Regions from separate parts of the Desulfoplanes formicivorans genome, predicted to be linked through region 4. Evidence: predicted binding sites of a transcription regulator. Region 4 holds the regulator's gene; each other region holds the start of a gene.

Region 1 (4,192 bases), on a different contig from region 4:
AAGTTGTACCAGTATCGAACGTCAACAGGCAGAATCATGCCTTTGGTATCCACATAATCGAAACAAGTCGGCTCAAAGGAGAAACACATGGAACTATTGACCGTACCCCTTGAAAAACCCCAGGACATGAATTGTATCCTTGGTCAATCCCATTTCATCAAGACGGTGGAAGATCTGCACGAAGCCATGGTCAATGCCGTGCCCATGGCCAAGTTCGGGATCGCCTTTTGCGAGGCCTCCCAGGACTGTCTGGTCCGGTACTCGGGAACCGATCCGGAACTCGTGGAGCTGGCCAAGAAAAATGCCTATGCCCTGGCTGCCGGACATGTGTTCATCATCCTCATGAAGGATTTGTTCCCCCTCAACGTGCTCAATGCCGTCAAGAACGTCAACGAGGTCTGTCGCGTGTTCTGCGCCACGGCCAATCCTGTTGAGGTTATCATTGCCCAGACCACGCAGGGCCGAGGAGTTCTGGGTGTTGTGGATGGGTTCGCCTCCAAGGGCATTGAGACCGAAAAAGACATTGCCGCGCGCAAGGAGTTTTTACGGGCCATCGGCTACAAGGGATAAAGGGATAAGGCCCTTTGTGTACGCTTGACCATTACATCCTTTGCAGGTTGCTGCCTGCAAAGGATTACTTTTTGGAAACCCCAAAAGGTAAGACAATCAAGGGCTTGGCAAAGAACTTATCGGGTCCGAAGTGTTTCCTGGGTGTAACATGCTGAAATGACAGCCACTGATTTGAGGGGCGCTGCCTGCTCACAGACAGACCGTGCCATGGTATGGAAGATGCTACGGCAATGGATGGTTTTGGACCGGATTACCATTTTTCAAGATCATTCAAGGAGCGTCCCATGTCCTGTCCTGGTTGTCTGCAACCATTTATCATCCTTTCCTCCCGCATCGTGAACAATCGGCTCCTGGATATCCGAGGCTTCACCCATGAAGGGATCCTTGATATCGAGTTGGTTCAGCATCCCGAGATCCCTCTTGGGGACGAGGAGCCGTCTCTGGCACAGGACGATGCCCTGGATACCATCGAGGCCTTCAGGGAGGGGCTCATGGATCGTTTGGGTGAACGCGAAATGACCTGGCTCAGAATGCCCATCTCAGGCGTGTACTCCCTGGAGGTCCGACAGGCCGGAAGGGCGGTGCTCTTCTGGATGGGTCGGGAAAAGCAGGTCAGCTGGGCGCCGCTCAAGGAAGATGATTGAAATCCCCTTGTTATTTTAGGGGATAATAACGACAGGAACTTTCATGAAATTTCCATTGCCTTTTCTTGCCTTCTTGGGCAAGGCGGACTCAGGAAGACTGTCAAGGAACCACTCAAGGAGGCATGCAATATGTTCAAGGGAAGCGCTGTAACATTGGGGGCCGGCGATCCCTATTTCTGTACCTGGAACGAACGGAATTCCCAAAGTTTTGTTCCCAAGCCGTCACCGCGTCTGTTCCACCGGCTCGAGGAACATGTTCTCGAACGGATTATCAGGGCGTGCGACCGTTTTTTTGCCGTGGCCATTTTTGCCTGTGGCTGGGTGATCAAGGCGGATGATTCGCCGTACAGATAGAAAAGGTTGTTTGTGCGGTATTGCAAAAGCCCCTGCTTGCAGGGGCTTTTGTCGTTTGGGCTCCACCCAGGTGGAGCAGGAACCTGGAATCTGGCTAAAATGTCAATATTGTTAAATATTATTTATTACAATATGATAAGAACTAAAGGAAAAGGTGCTGCCGGCTGGAGTTCAACGGTGCTGTGATTATAACTTGCTGAAACATAATGAATATTATGATTATGGACTCGGTTGTTGTTCCATGTGAATATAGTTTTCATAATTGTGTATGTGAACGAGGCCATGTCCCTTGGATGTTCTAAAAATAACAAAATTGTTCAAAGTAAAGTGCGTTTTGTGGGAAATATATTTTTTAATTAGTTATATCAATACATTAAGAATATGGCACCTCTCTTGCTGTTTGTGGGGAACAACAATGTTTTCCAACCAATTGCAACAAGGGAGGTTTTTTTATGTCGTGGTCGTGCAGGAGGTCATCTTTCAGAACAGTTTTCAACACAATGTGGCTTACGGGTGCCCTGGTGTGCGCCGTTCTTCCCACGGCAGCCCTTGCTGAATCGGAATCCCTTTCCCAGGGCAATGCCAATATCTTGTGGACACTGATGGCCGCTTTTCTGGTCATGTTCATGCAGGCCGGATTTGCCATGGTGGAGACCGGCTTTACCCGGGCCAAGAATGCCGGGAACATTCTCATGAAAAATGTCATGGATTTTGGTGTGGGCTCCATAGCCTTTTTATTTGTGGGCTTTGCCCTGATGTTCGGTCTGGATGTGGGGGGTGTTTTCGGAGCCAGTGGTTTTGGTCTTTCAGGGGTCACTCCGGCAACTCCGGATGGACAATGGACCCTGACATTCTGGTTCTTTCAGTCGGTATTTTGCGCCACTGCCGCCACCATTGTGTCGGGCGGAGTTGCTGAGCGAACCAAGTTCGGCTCGTATCTCATTGTCAGTCTGGTCCTTTCCACCATCATTTATCCCATTTCCGGCCATTGGTGCTGGGGCAGCCTGTGGCTTGGGGATTCCGGTGCCGGCTGGCTTGAAGGCATGGGATTCACCGATTTTGCCGGCTCCACGGTTGTCCACTCGGTGGGAGGCTGGATAGCCCTTGCCGGAGCCATTGTCCTTGGTCCCCGCATTGGCAAATATTCTCCGGACGGTAAGGCCAAAGCCATTCCCGGGCATAACATCCCTCTGGCCGCACTGGGCGTGTTTATCCTCTGGTTCGGGTGGTTCGGTTTCAATGCCGGCAGCACCACCACGGCCGATGGAACCATCGGGTACATCGCCGTCAACACGTCCCTGGCCGCTTGTGCCGGTGCCATTGGTGCCATGATCATGGCCTGGATCAAGTTTGGCAAGCCTGACACCTCCATGACCTTGAATGGCGTGCTCGCCGGACTGGTGGGAATCACGGCCGGATGTTACGAGGTCGCTCCTTCCGGGTCCATTCTCATCGGGCTTATGGCGGGCTTTCTGGTGGTCCTGTCTGTGGAGTTCATCGACAAGGTTCTGCACATTGATGATCCTGTTGGCGCGGTTTCCGTGCACGGCGTTTGCGGTGCCTTTGGTACCCTGGTGGTTGGTCTGTTCGCGGCCCCGGGATACGGGGATCAGGTCGGCCTGTTCTATGGCGGCGGCATCAGCCTTTTGCTGGTCCAGCTTGTGGGCATAGCCGTTGTTTTTGCCTGGGCGTTTGGCACCGGTCTGGTTCTCTTCAAGGTTATCAAGGCTGTCTGCGGCATCAGGGTCAGTGAAACCGAAGAGCTCAAGGGACTGGATATTACCGAACACGGCATGGAGTCCTACAACGGCTTCCAGATCTTTACCACCGAATAGGGATATGGCCACAGATACCTGCCATATGAATAACGACGCCAAGATCAAGGAGAAAGACACATTATGAAACTCGTCATTGCCTATATCCGGCCCGAACGGCTCAACGCCGTCAAGCAGGCCCTGTATGAAAGGAAAATCTATAACATGTCCGTGACCAACAGCCTGGGCAGCGGCCGTCAAAAGGGTTTTACCGAAACCTACCGCGGAGTGGTCATGGAGGTGAATCTCCTGAAGAAAATTCGTCTGGAAATCGGCTTGAACGATGATTTTCTGGACGCTGCCCTGGCCGCTATCAAACAGGGCGCTCAAACGGGTGCCGAAGGGGATGGAGTTATTTTTGTCCAGGATCTGGAGCAGGCCATCCGCATCCGTACCGAAGAAGAAGGCCCGACCGCCATGGGCTGATTTCTCGAACATACCAATCCGCATACCTCCTTACCTTTGTGCCGGAGGAGGCCGCATCTCCGGCACCACAAGGCCCCTGTATCGTGCAGGGGCCTTGTTTGTGTTTTGGGGGGATAAGTATTTTCTGTGGCCGGAAGATGGTGACTGCCTGGCCAAGATGGATTAGGGATGGTGCACCCAAGGCTGGGGAAATCGTGCACAATCAGCAACGGCCATGTTGTCTTGGGCTGTTTGGTCTCTGGCATGCTGTGAAAAGAAACTTTTTTTTCTTGGTCAGGACGCGTCGCATTGGCAATCAATAACCAGGAGCCCCCATGGGCCATATCATAGCCAAGGACATCTATCGCCAGCTGGGCGAAAAAATCGATAACACCACGGTGCGCA
Region 2 (4,192 bases), on a different contig from region 4:
TCCGCCATACAGATCAATGCCTTTTCCCTGACCATGGCGGAGTGCGCCTACTTCACGTACCGTGTCGGAAATGGCATCGGCCGGACAGACCAGGTTGCACAGGCCGCAGCTGTGGCAGAGCTCCGGGAAGACCATGATGGCATTGACCATCCAGATCATGGCTTTGAACTTACAGGCCTGAGAGCATTTTTGGCAGGTTTCTCCCAGACATTTGGTTGCGTCGATTTGGGGGACCGGAACATATGCTGTTTGTTCGTCCTGCCATGTGGTGGCGAGGAAAAAATGGGAATTGGGTTCCTCCACATCGCAATCAACCAGGGTCACTTTGTGACCCGTCTGTTGTAACAAGGCGGCGAGATTGACGGAAATGGTGGTTTTCCCTGTTCCGCCCTTCCCGCTGGCAATGGCGATTTTCATGCTGGCTCCTAGAATTTTCGGGTCATGGGTGCCCCGCAACAGGGGCAAGGGATGGATTCGCAAGGTTTCCCCTTCTGGTGGGGTGAGGATGCACCGCATTGTCGGCAAAAGCACAGTGATCCGGGTTCGCTGTCCTCGACATGGGGTGTCGGGGAAGTTGAGGACGTTTGAGGGTCTTTCCGGGTATGAGAAAAAGATGGGGGCATGATGGTTTCCTGATGGTGCATGAGGGGGTTTGTGTCACAAGCAAACAGACCGTGCGGCCTGCACACGGCCTGTTGCCTGGTTGGTGAAACAATGTTTGTGGGTCTGTTCCCAATGAGACGGATTGGGAATCAGTCAAGGTTCTGACGTTGTTTCCTGAGTTGTTCCAATTCCCGGGTCAGCGTGGCGATCCTGTTGTCGAGCGTGGCCGCGTCAAGGGTTTCGTCCATGGGCTGCATGGGTGCGTCAACTCGCCTGCCGGCAGGAGTCAACCGGCTCCATGCCCTGGCCCGGTTGCCACCCCGGCCAAAGCCGGGCCGCATGCCGTATCCTGTGCCCGAACAGCGGCCGAAACCACCGCCTGTCATGGGGCCCTGACCCCTGGGTCCTGTTCCGTCAAATCCTGGCATGATCCATTCCTCCTTGTTGCGTTGTGGTCGTTCCCCTGGTGGCCTCACAAGTAGTGCATCGTGGGCAGCAACACCGTAAGGGGACCAGGAAAAAAGATCGTTGCCGCAAAGTGTTTGCAAAAAAAGTCCAACTTACGCGGGTTGAGCCATGGAAACACGGGAAGCATGGTTTGCTGGCAGCATCCCGGATGGTTCCATGCAATGGTTTGAAAACTTACCAATGCCCCGGCTTGTTGGCATCGGTTGCAGGCGTGAGATCACCTTTCTTGTAGGCCTCAATGGCCTCGCCTACGGTGCCGCTCGTGAACAGGTACATGGTGATGTCGCCCTGCTTGAGGGCAGTAAAGGCCTTGGGGCCGATATTGCCGGTGATGACCGCCTGGGCTCCGGTCTTGGCCACGTTTTGTGCCGTCTGGATACCTGCACCCTGGGCAATGTTCAGGTTCTGGTCGTTGGATGCGTATGCCGTGGATCCGGTTTCCAGATCATAGACCACAAATCCCTTGGCGCGACCGAATCGGGGATCAACCTTGCTGTTCAGAGTCTTTCCCTGGGAACTGATAGCGATTTTCATGCTTCATCCTTCTTCTTGATGGTGGTTGGTAGGTTTGCCCAAAGGGGTTACCTTGTATTGCTGGGCGTGGCCGCATCTTCGGCCTTGGCCCTGACCCCGTCCGCCGTTTCTGCATGTACCCCTGCATCCGGGCATGGTCAGATCGTCAAGGGTATTGCGCTGCCAGGCGGCAAGAACCCCGTCGATTTCCCCGCAGATCCAGGGAATGACTTCAAGCTGGGCGCCCGTGATCAGTCGCAGGGTGCAGCCGGAAATGCCCCCGCAGATAAGGGTGTTCACCCCGCAGGACATGATGGATGCGACCTTGGAAGGGAGGTCAGCGAACGGGAGGGAAATGTGCCCTGCGGGGCAAATATGTTCATCTTCAACATCATAGATGCGAAAGGTTGTGGCGTTGTCAAAAAGAACCGCCAGACGGTTTCCATAGCAGGCCAGACAAAGGCGCATATGAGATCCGGATTCCAGGGTTGAAAAAAGGCATTGGCAAGCGAACTTGATTCTCGTGTTGTCTAATGCATGAACGGTGCCTGATTTTATATATTATTATTTCAATTGGTTGTAAATTTCGCGAAAGATAGTGGGCGAAAAATAAGCCTTTTTGAAGGTGATATGCGCAAAATAAGCCCATTTTGCAGGGGAGGCAAACAGACTGGCTAACCTGAGGGAAATAGGCTAAAGAGCCCCGCGTCAACGGGTTTTCAAGACGGCTTGTCCCATCAGAATGTTGCAGCGCCAATACGGCCAGGGAGGGGAACGTTCATGCCATTACGCCATCATGCAGAAAGAATCAGGATTTATGTCGGGGAAAACGATAAGTACGAAGGCATTCCGGTATATGAGCGGCTTCTTGCAACGGCTCAGTCCCTGGGCATGCCCGGCGGGACGGTAACCCGTGCCATTGCCGGGTTCGGGGTCCGCGGGGTTCGGACCAACAAGATCCTCCGCATTGCCGAAAACATGCCCCTGGTCGTGGAAATGGTTGCCAACAGCGAGCATGTCCGTCCCTTTCTGGAGAGCATCCAACCCATGATTTCCGGGGGGCTGGTAACCCGTGAACCCGTGGAAGTGGTTTTCTATCACCATGAGTCCCTGAAGGATGAGTCAACAACCACAAGCAAGGCGAGCACATCATGACTACCATTGGAACCCCCCTCTCACCCACGGCCACCAAGGTCCTTCTTCTCGGTTCCGGAGAACTGGGCAAGGAAGTGGTCATTGAACTCCAGCGACTCGGTGTGGAGGTCATTGCTGTTGACCGGTATGCAAACGGGCCGGCCATGCAGGTCGCCCATCGTTCCTATACCCTGTCCATGCTGGACGGCACAAGGCTTCGCGAGATCGTGGAGCAGGAAAAGCCGGATTATATCGTCCCGGAGATTGAAGCCATTGCCACGGATACCCTGCAGGAATTGGAGGACGAGGGCTTTACGGTCATTCCCACGGCCCGGGCCACCCGGCTGACCATGAATCGGGAGGGGATCAGACGGTTGGCGGCCGAAGAGCTTGGCATCAAGACGTCACCCTACAGGTTTGCCGCCACCAAAGAGGAATTTGTGCAGGCCGTCGAAGAGATCGGCATCCCCTGCGTGGTCAAGCCCATCATGAGCTCGTCAGGCCACGGCCAATCGGCCGTGCGAAGCGAGGATCAGATAGAGGCTGCCTGGGAGTTGTCCCAGAGTGAGGGCAGGACCGGTGCGGGCGAGGTCATTGTCGAAGGCCTGGTGGATTTTGATTACGAGATTACCTTGCTCACGGTTCGCCATGTGGGCGGAACCTCCTTTTGTCGACCCATTGGTCACCGTCAGGAGAACGGGGATTATCAGGAATCCTGGCAGCCGCAACCCATGTCCCAGAACGCCCTCAGGGAAGCTGAACGTATCGCCCGGACCGTGACCACGGCCCTGGGGGGATACGGCATTTTCGGGGTTGAATTGTTCGTCAAGGGGGATGAGGTCCTGTTCAGCGAGGTTTCTCCCCGGCCTCATGATACCGGCATGGTGACCATGATTTCCCAGGATCTTTCGGAATTCGCCCTGCATGCCCGGGCCATTCTCGGTCTTCCCATTCCGTCGATTGCCTTTCACGGTCCGTCAGCCTCAAGCGTCATCATTGCCCGCGGGGCATCGACTTCCACCACCTACGGGAATCTGAACAAGGCTCTGGAAGAACCCGATACCCAGATTCGTCTTTTTGGCAAACCCGAGGTCAAGGGACACCGCCGCATGGGTGTGGCCCTGGCCCGGAGCACTTCTGTTGAACAGGCCCGCGCAAAGGCCAACAGGGCGTCTTGCGCCGTAACCATTACGTTGTAGGAAACACGGATTATGATTATTGGACCAAAGAACGACCCCAACGATTCGAGCCATCATCTCAAGGACAGGTCGCCCGGGCAAGGGACCGGCCGGAGCGGCCATGCCCGGTTTTTTTGCCTGCGCTGCTACGAGCCCCTTCAAACCGTCAGGACCTGACGCAACGTGGTGTTGCACTGCACGGCGTGCGGTGCTCAATATCAGTTGAGTCAATACGGACGGATGATCGAGGAGGATATGGAAGATTTTCTCGGCGACGTGCCGTGTGACAGGTTGTA
Region 3 (4,192 bases), on a different contig from region 4:
GATCGCCTGTGGCCGGAGCAAGCTGCTCGTCGCCGTATTTGAGCATCTTGCCGTTGTACATGACCATCTCGAGGGCCGCGGCAAAGTTGATGTACGGGCAACCCGAGGTGTAGGTGTCGCGGTTGGGCATGCGGATCTCGGCACATCCGGAGATGGAGTAGTCGTAGATCTCCTCGAACTTGGCACCCTTGGCCAGATGCAGGGGAATGACTTCCTCGTCGTTGATCAGCTTGGGGAAACCGGAACCTTCCTTGATGGTCTCGGCGATCTCGGCCAGAAACCGCTGGGGCGCACGGGCGTGGATACGGGCAGCCAGGTCCGGATAATGGTGCGGAAATTCACGCTTGGAGCGCAGAAACAGGTAGGAAAGTTCGTTGGTGGCATCCAGGCCATCCTTGGTCTGGCCGCCAATGGTCACGGCTTCCCAATGGGCATAGCCTTCATTGAAGTCACCGCCCTGGGGAGAAATGTACAGATCAATGAACTGGGCCATGCCTACAAACATGCACTCGATCAGTTCCATGGCCTTGATCTCGTCCATGCGGCCTTCTTCCACGTCCTTTTTGTAGTAGGGGTAGAAGTACTGATCCATGCGGCCGTTGGAAACAATGGTTCCAGTCTTCTGCTCCAGACGGGAGAACATCTGGGTGAACCACTGGGACTGGACAGCCTCGTGAAAGGTCTCGGCAGGATGCTCGGGAACCTTGCGGCAGATTCTGGCCATTTCCAGAAGCTCGGCCTTGCGGGTTTCGTCCTTTTCCTCGGCAGCCTTTTTCTCGGCCAGATCAGCATGGCGGTTGGCCCAGAGGATAATGGCGTCACAAACCGTGATGATGGCTTCGATAAAGGGCTTCTTCTCGGTGTTGTCCTTGGGAGAGAAGGGATCCAGGGCATCCAGCTTTTCCTGCATTTCTGCACGGATGCCACCGAAACCACGCTTCAGGACGACTTCGTAATCGTGTACCCACTGGAGGCAGGAACGAAAGGAAGAAGTTTCGTTGACAATGTAGCGGGAATGAAGACCGTCGGCATCGTCATAGGTCAGGGCATGGGTCTCGGGCCCAAAGGCCTTGTTCAGATCTTCATGATATGTCTTGCCCTTCCAGTAAGGAGCGATCTCATTGATGATGATATCGGCATCTTCCTGGGTCAGGGTAAAGGGAGAATTTTCCCGGTTGGGCAATTCCTTGACTGCCATGCCCAGAAAATCACCATCCAACTCGGGATACAGGATGCCGTAACGACCTTGGGCACCGGCGCGACCACAGAGCAGGTTATCGTCATCAATATACACAGTGATGTTCTTGGCGATATTGTACAAGGCCTTGGCCCAACGCAGGGTCAGGTGCTGGCCTTCGGTTTCCTTCATTGATTGAGTGAAGTACAGAGCACGTTCAACATCAATGGAAGGTGTCTGGTTTTCGATGGTTTCAAGAATTTTGAAAACGCGTTTGTGGGTTTCACGGTAGGGATTATCAAGACCTTTGATCTTGTTCTCCAGCATCTGTTCCTGGTGTGAAAGGCAGCATTCCATCCGTCTGTCTCCTATTGAATGTTGGTGTGTCAGTAAGCTGCAGTCCTTGTTGCGGACCAGTTAGTCCCCATAAAGCATAGCTTGTGCCAAGAAAGACAAACAGGTACAACACGCTGAAATGAAACAACTTATTGTCTCTGCGTGCAAAAACAGCCTGCAAGGACGGCCACCTGCTGCCTGGTGCAGATACGCATCAAAACCGTGGGCAATCGATGCGTGGCAAAGCATACAAGGGGAAAACGAAAATGGTGCCATTTTGCATCGGTCTGTTTGGCGATGCAAAATGGCACCATACTTCTTCCAGAGGCCATTCCCGTTCATGAGGTCTTGACCGCGCCCCCCCAAAAAAGTCCCCGGCAACACATGGCTGCCGGGGACTTTGGGTGTCAGGGAGGGAAGTCTACCCGTCAATCAGACACAGGGATATGGCGGGAATGTAGGTGATGGCCAAGAGGACCAGAATCATCAGGGCCAGAATGGGCACAATTTGTTTGGAGATATCACCCAGTTTGACCCGGGCAACGCCAGCGGCCACGAACAGGTTCACGCCCACCGGCGGGGTGACAAACCCGATGGCCAGGTTGACGACCATGATGATACCGAAATGGATGGGGTCAACCCCGACCTTGAGCACGATGGGCAGCAGGATGGGCACCAGAATGACAATGGCGGCCAGGGCTTCCATAAAGGTACCGATGAACAGCAGCAGCACATTGATGAGCAGGAGAATGACGATCTTGCTGTTGGTCAGGCCGAGGATGAAATTGGCAATGGCCGTGGGTATCTGTTCAATGGTCATGACATTGCCGAAGACCTTGGCCATGGCCATGAGGATGATGACAATGGCCGAGGTGGAGCAGACATCCATGAAGGTCTTGACCAGATTCTGGCGATTGAGCCCCTTGTACACGAACAGCCCGACAATCAGACCGTAGAATGCAGCCACGGCTGCAGCCTCGGTGGGGGTCATCAACCCACCATAGATACCCCCGAGCACGATGACCGGGACCATAAGGGCCAGCTTGGCATTCCAGAAAGCCTTGAACACGGACTTTATGGAACGATCCTTTTCCTCACCCATCCAGCCTTTCTTTTTGGAATAGACATAGCTGAAGCCCATGAGCACCAGGCCCGTAAGGAGGCCGGGCACGATACCGGCGATGAACAGGTTGCCGATGGAGGCCTGGGCGGCAACACCGTAGATGACAAAGGGGTTGCTGGGCGGAATCATGACCCCGATGGCACCGGCTGCGGCAACAACGGCACAGGAAAAGAACTTGTCATAGCCGCGTTCGATCATGGCCGGAATGGTCAGGGAGCCAATGGCGGCCACGGTGGCTGGTCCGGAACCGGAAATGGCGGCAAAAAACATGCAGGTGGCAATGGTTGCCAGGGCCATGCCTCCGGGTAGGGGGCCAAGAAGCTCGTCAGCCAGGTTCAAAAGACGGGTGGATAACCCTCCGGCACCCATGAAGATACCTGCAGCAATGAAAAAGGGAATGGCCATGATGGGAAAACTGTCAATGGAGGTGAACGCGGTCTGGGCAATGTAGGCCACAGGAAGCGTACCCGAAACAGTTACCGTCACCAGGGCGGCCAGCCCCAGGCTGATGCCGATGGGCACACCAATGGCAATGAACACCAAAAAGTAGCCGAAAAGCAGGGCAGGCGCACTGAACTTCACACCAATGAGCACAGGAGTGAAGAGCACGGCCGTGATGAGCACGGCAAGCAGGGAATCGTTCAGGCCGGTCTTTTGGTATTGCTGGTAGATATCCTGGCCCAGACGCAGGCACATGAGGGCAAACCCTATGGGCAAAATGGCATAGGGAATGGCATAGGAGATATTCAGGCCAGGAGCGATCTGCGGATAGTCGGTGAGGATTCTGAGCTTGTCGGCACCCAGAAAGGTCACGGCCACAGCCAGAACCAGAAAGCAGAGATCATTGACGATCCAGAAAATGCCCTGCCACCGCTCGGAAAGACGGTCAAAAAGGATGTCCACCCGGATGTTTTCCCGGTTCTTGATGGCCAGGGGAATGGCCAGATAGGAAATCCAAATGAAGATGAACCGGGCCAGTTCTTCGGACCAGGCCCCGGCACTGGCACTGCCGGTGAGTTTTGCAAGGATGTACCTGGACAGGGTCTGCCAGGTGATGATGAAGATGATGGCCAGAAGTCCGACAAACAGAAAGGGCTTTTCAAGATTTTCGTCCAGCCAGCCCCAAAAGCCCCTGGTTTTGTGGGCGGGATCCAGTATATGTGCAAGCATGTTGTTTCCTCGTATCTCACTAGAAAATTACAGGGAGGTGGCTACAGCGTTGTAGAGCCCCTTGTTCGTTCCGGAATCGGCATCTCCCACAGCCACATAGTCGTCCGTCTGGGTCGCGGCCACCATATCGAAAAGCTCCTGGGGAATTGAACTGCGGTACTTGTCCCAGACGGAGCGGGTCTTGTCCTTGAAGGCCTGGAGTTCCTCGGGAGTCAGGAAATGCACGGCAATGCCCTGGTCCTGAAATTTTTTGGTGGCAACCTCTTCCAGAGTTTTTGTTATTCCCCGCTGATAGACAAGGGCCTCGTGAGCGGCTTCGGAAATGATGCGCTGCTGTCGGGCATCAAGCTTGTTCCAGAACTCGTTGTTCACCATGAGCATATGCA
Region 4 (4,192 bases):
GTGGTGCGCGATGATTTCAGGATCTGGTCCGAGAAATTGATCATTTATCTTGCCGAGAATGAAACATCCACTTCCACGGCCACCCCGGGCAATGACCAGCCGTCCCAGGATCTTTCCAATGTTGAAAAGATTGTGGCCCTGAACAATGTCCGGTTGGAAAGTCAGGGCAAAAAAGGGTTCTGCGGCAAGGCCATCTATTTTCAGCAGCAGGAGATGTTGCAGATGGAAGAAAGTCCCCGCCTTGAAGACGGCAAGAACACCATCAGCGGGGAAATCATCAAGCTGTATACGCGGGATAATCGCAGCGAGATCATTGGTGGCAAAAAACGGGTCGAGGCCATTTTCTTTTCCCGCCCCCAACAGACGAAGTGATACCATGGCGATTCTCAGGGCTCATGATCTCGTAAAAATTTTCGGCAAGAAACGGGTTGTCAAAGGCATCACCATCCAGGTTGAGGATGGTGAGGTTGTCGGTCTGCTTGGTCCCAATGGTGCCGGGAAAACCACCACCTTTTACATGCTTGTTGGAATCATTCGGCCCAATGGGGGCTCGGTGTTTCTGGGGGACCAGGAAATCACCCGGTGGCCCTTGCATCAGAGGGCCAAAAGCGGCGTCAGTTATCTGCCCCAGGAAAGTTCCATCTTCAAGAAGCTGACTGTTCGCCAGAATCTGATGATCATTCTGGAATACACGGGCCTGTCCAGGAAAAAGCGCAACGAAAAAGCCGATCATCTCCTTGAGCAATTGGGTATTACCCGCCTTGCCCATCAAAAGGCAGCCTTCTTGTCCGGAGGAGAACGCCGACGCCTGGAGATTGCTCGCGCCCTGATTCAGGACCCCACCTTCATCCTTCTTGACGAACCCTTTGCCGGTATTGATCCCTTGGCTGTGGAGGATATCCAGCAGATTATCCGTTCCCTGCGGGAGTTGGGTATTGGAGTGCTCATTTCGGATCACAATGTCCGGGAGACCCTCAATATCTGCGATCGTGCCTCCATTGTGTATGATGGGCAGATCATCCTTGAAGGAACCCCTGACGAGATCGTCAATAATCCCAAGGCGCGGCAGATTTATCTTGGAGAAGATTTCACCCTTTAGATGATTGCAAGGGGTTTGCTTCTGTGGCACAAGGAAAGTGCAGGCAAACTTGAATGATCCTTTTTTCACTTTATTGAAATAATTCATAACATTTTTGCAACCTTTCTTTAGCCGGGCACTCTTTGACGCCCGGGTAGTCCTGCCTCGACGAGAATACTTATGGCTCTGGAATTACGACAAAATCTCAAGCTCACTCAGCAGCTGGTCATGACCCCTCAATTGCAGCAGGCGATCAAGCTTTTACAGCTATCGCGGGTAGAGCTGCTGGACGTGATTCAGGAAGAACTGCTGGAAAATCCCATGCTCGACGAACAAGGTCAGGGCGAAAACAAGTCCGAGCAGGAGAGCAATCAGGAGGCCGAGACCAAAGGACAGGATGACAAGAAGGAATTGGCAACTGAGGAAAAAGATTTCCTCAAGAATGCCGAATGGGAAGATTATCTGGGAGATTTTTCCAGTACCACCCGACAGGTTCAGGGGTATGAAAGTGAGTCCCTGGAAGAGATCAGTTCCTATGAAGGCCGCGTTTCGGCCAAGCCCTCCCTTGAGGGTCATCTGCTCTGGCAGCTCCATCTTTCCGATATAGACGAAGAAGATTGTCGCATTGGTGAGATGATCATTGGCAGCCTCACCTCTTCCGGATATCTGGCCGCCAGTGTGGAAGACCTTGCCCAACAGCTTGGGGTATCGGAAGAAACCGTGGAGCGGGTGCTTGGGGTTGTCCAGCATTTTGACCCCGTTGGCATTGCTGCCCGCACGGCCAAGGAGTGTTTGCTCATCCAGCTTGATGCTGTTGACGACCATGATCCCATCCTCAGGTCCCTTATCGAGGATCATCTGGAAGACATTGAGCAACGCCGGTACAAGCCCCTTTTGCGCAAGTTCAAGCTCGCCAAGGACGATCTCAAGGAATATCTTGACGTCATTACCGCCCTGGATCCCCTGCCCGGTGCCAGTTACGGATCTTCCACCTCGGTTTATGTCAGCCCTGATGCCTACGTGTACAAGTATGACGATGATTATATCATTGTCCTCAATGACGATGGTTTGCCCAAATTGCAGCTCAACCCCTTTTACATGGAGACCATGCAGGGGCGGACAAGCAAGGAAGACTCATCCTATCTTCATGAAAAAATGCGTGCTGCCCAGTGGTTGATGAAGAGTCTGCAGCAGCGTCAGCGGACCCTGTTCAAGGTGGTGGAAAGTATCGTCAAGTTTCAGCATGATTTTTTCGATTACGGACCCACACGCCTCAAACCCCTTATCCTCAAGGATGTGGCTGCTGATATTGACATGCACGAGTCAACGGTCAGCCGGATCACCACCAACAAGTACCTGGCAACACCTCACGGTATTTTTGAACTCAAATATTTTTTCAACAGCGCATTGGATCTGGACGACGGGACCCAGGTGGGTTCGGAAAGTGTCAAGGTGGCCATCAAGAAGATCATTGAAGGAGAAGATCCCAAAAAGCCGTACAGCGACGAAAAAATTTCCAAAATGCTCAAGGACATTCTTGAGGTGAATATTGCGCGCAGGACCGTGGCCAAGTACCGTTCGGCCCTGAATATTGAATCGTCTTCCAGGCGCAAAAAATTTTTCTGATTCTCCCAGGGCTTTTTCCGGAGTACAAGGAAACTTTCTTGGAGCCGTGTTTGGGACGGCATACATGTGTTGTCGTGTACCCACCTTTATCCAGGAGGTATTCTATGAATATGAACTTCAACTTCAAGAACTTCGAGCCTTCAGATCATCTGCGCGAGTATGCCAAGGGTCGTTTTGGCAAGATTGCCAAGTATGTCCCCAATCCGGATAACGCTGATCTCCAGGTCAATCTTGAAGTGGAAAAGTTTCGTCATCGGGCAGATGTGGTCCTCACCGGTGACAACCTCCGATTGTCGGCCAACGAGCAGAGCGAAGACATGTACTCCACGGTGGACCTGCTCCTTGACAAGCTCGAGGCCCAGGTGCGCCGTGTACGCGACAAGGGCAAGAAGGTCAGGAAAAAGGGGGCAACCGGCAGATTTGATGTCATCAGTTTTTCCGATGAAACGGAACTCAAGGGGCAAACCCCGACTATTGTCCGCTCGGACCGTTTTTCTCCCAAGCCCATGGGCGTGGATGAAGCGGCCATGCAGCTGGACAGCCTCGAAGATGATTTTTTGGTTTTTCTCAATGCTGAAACAGAACGGGTCAATGTGATCTATCACCGCAAAAACGGAGATTTCGGTCTTATTGATCCTGGGATTTGATACATGAAACTTGCTGATTTTCTCGATGATGCATGTGTAATCGCTGACTTGCAGGCCAGGACCAAGGAGGAGGTCCTGGCCGAACTTATTGAACCCCTCAAGGCAAGGTGGCCCGAACTTGATCAGGAAAAGATACTTTCGGTTCTTCTGGACAGGGAAAAGCTCGGGACAACGGGGATAGGTGACGGCATTGCCATCCCTCATGGCAAGATGGAGGGGATCCAGGAGGTCGGGCTTGTTGTTGGTCGCAGCCTCGAAGGACTGGATTTCAACGCGCTGGACCACAAGCCCTGCCGTATCTTTTTTCTGGTGCTGGCACCGGAACATGTGGCAGGAATGCATTTGCGGATCTTGGCCCATATTTCCCGACTCCTTCAAGATGTTTCCTTTCGGCAGGCATTTCTCAATGCGTCTGACAAGATGGCCTTGTGCAACCTCCTCAAGGAGGCGTAGCCTGTGAGTTCGATCACACCCCCTGTTGTCATTTTGACCGGTTTGTCCGGGGCAGGCAAAAGTACCGCTCTCAACGTGTTTGAAGATCTCGGTTTTTTTTGTGTCGATGGTCTTCCGGCAAGCATCCTTACCGCCCTGGTCACTCTGTTTGCTCAAGAAAAAAACAGCAAATACAGGGGGATTGCCTTGGGTATGGACCTGCGGCAACTGGATTTCATGGACCAGTGGCTTCTTGCCCGGGAAGAACTGGACAAGCTGGGGGTCGTTCCCAGGATTCTTTTTATTGAAGCCGCAACCAATGTTCTGCTGCGTCGTTACGCCACAACCCGACGTCCCCATCCCCTTGAAAACCGCGTGGCCGGCCTGGAGCAGGCCGTGGCCATGGAAC

Evidence for each region. The regulator sigma-54, encoded in region 4, starts transcription at its own class of promoters, with help from an activator protein. The targets are predictions, from matches to a motif close to CTGGCACGGNNNNTGCTT.
Region 1: the regulator sigma-54 is predicted to act here: its motif matches at 1,950-1,967, upstream of DPF_RS06645 (ammonium transporter).
Region 2: the regulator sigma-54 is predicted to act here: its motif matches at 2,118-2,135, upstream of DPF_RS11945 (NifB/NifX family molybdenum-iron cluster-binding protein).
Region 3: the regulator sigma-54 is predicted to act here: its motif matches at 1,607-1,624, upstream of hpsG ((2S)-3-sulfopropanediol dehydratase).

The regions. Positions count from the first base shown of each region.
Region 1 covers NZ_BDFE01000015.1:378,770-382,961, forward strand. The annotation lists gene DPF_RS06625 (class I adenylate cyclase domain-containing protein) at 1-57, shown strand, start outside; gene DPF_RS06630 (adenosine-specific kinase) at 88-570, shown strand; gene DPF_RS06635 (hypothetical protein) at 855-1,214, shown strand; gene DPF_RS06640 (hypothetical protein) at 1,344-1,568, shown strand; gene DPF_RS06645 (ammonium transporter) at 2,069-3,403, shown strand; gene DPF_RS06650 (P-II family nitrogen regulator) at 3,467-3,808, shown strand; gene DPF_RS06655 (4Fe-4S binding protein) at 4,123-4,192, shown strand, end outside.
Region 2 covers NZ_BDFE01000020.1:98,219-102,410, forward strand. The annotation lists gene DPF_RS11930 (ATP-binding protein) at 1-417, opposite strand, end outside; gene DPF_RS11935 (DUF5320 domain-containing protein) at 753-1,031, opposite strand; gene DPF_RS11940 (NifB/NifX family molybdenum-iron cluster-binding protein) at 1,246-1,605, opposite strand; gene DPF_RS11945 (NifB/NifX family molybdenum-iron cluster-binding protein) at 1,609-2,052, opposite strand; gene DPF_RS11950 (DUF190 domain-containing protein) at 2,365-2,739, shown strand; gene purT (formate-dependent phosphoribosylglycinamide formyltransferase) at 2,736-3,917, shown strand; gene DPF_RS14150 (hypothetical protein) at 3,930-4,073, shown strand; gene DPF_RS14470 (dual CXXC motif small (seleno)protein) at 4,083-4,192, shown strand, end outside.
Region 3 covers NZ_BDFE01000015.1:265,410-269,601, forward strand. The annotation lists gene hpsG ((2S)-3-sulfopropanediol dehydratase) at 1-1,534, opposite strand, end outside; gene DPF_RS06150 (TRAP transporter large permease) at 1,935-3,806, opposite strand; gene DPF_RS06155 (TRAP transporter substrate-binding protein) at 3,834-4,192, opposite strand, start outside.
Region 4 covers NZ_BDFE01000016.1:157,840-162,031, reverse strand. The annotation lists gene DPF_RS08680 (LptA/OstA family protein) at 1-372, shown strand, start outside; gene lptB (LPS export ABC transporter ATP-binding protein) at 377-1,099, shown strand; gene rpoN (RNA polymerase factor sigma-54) at 1,259-2,704, shown strand; gene hpf (ribosome hibernation-promoting factor, HPF/YfiA family) at 2,809-3,351, shown strand; gene DPF_RS08660 (PTS sugar transporter subunit IIA) at 3,355-3,804, shown strand; gene rapZ (RNase adapter RapZ) at 3,808-4,192, shown strand, end outside.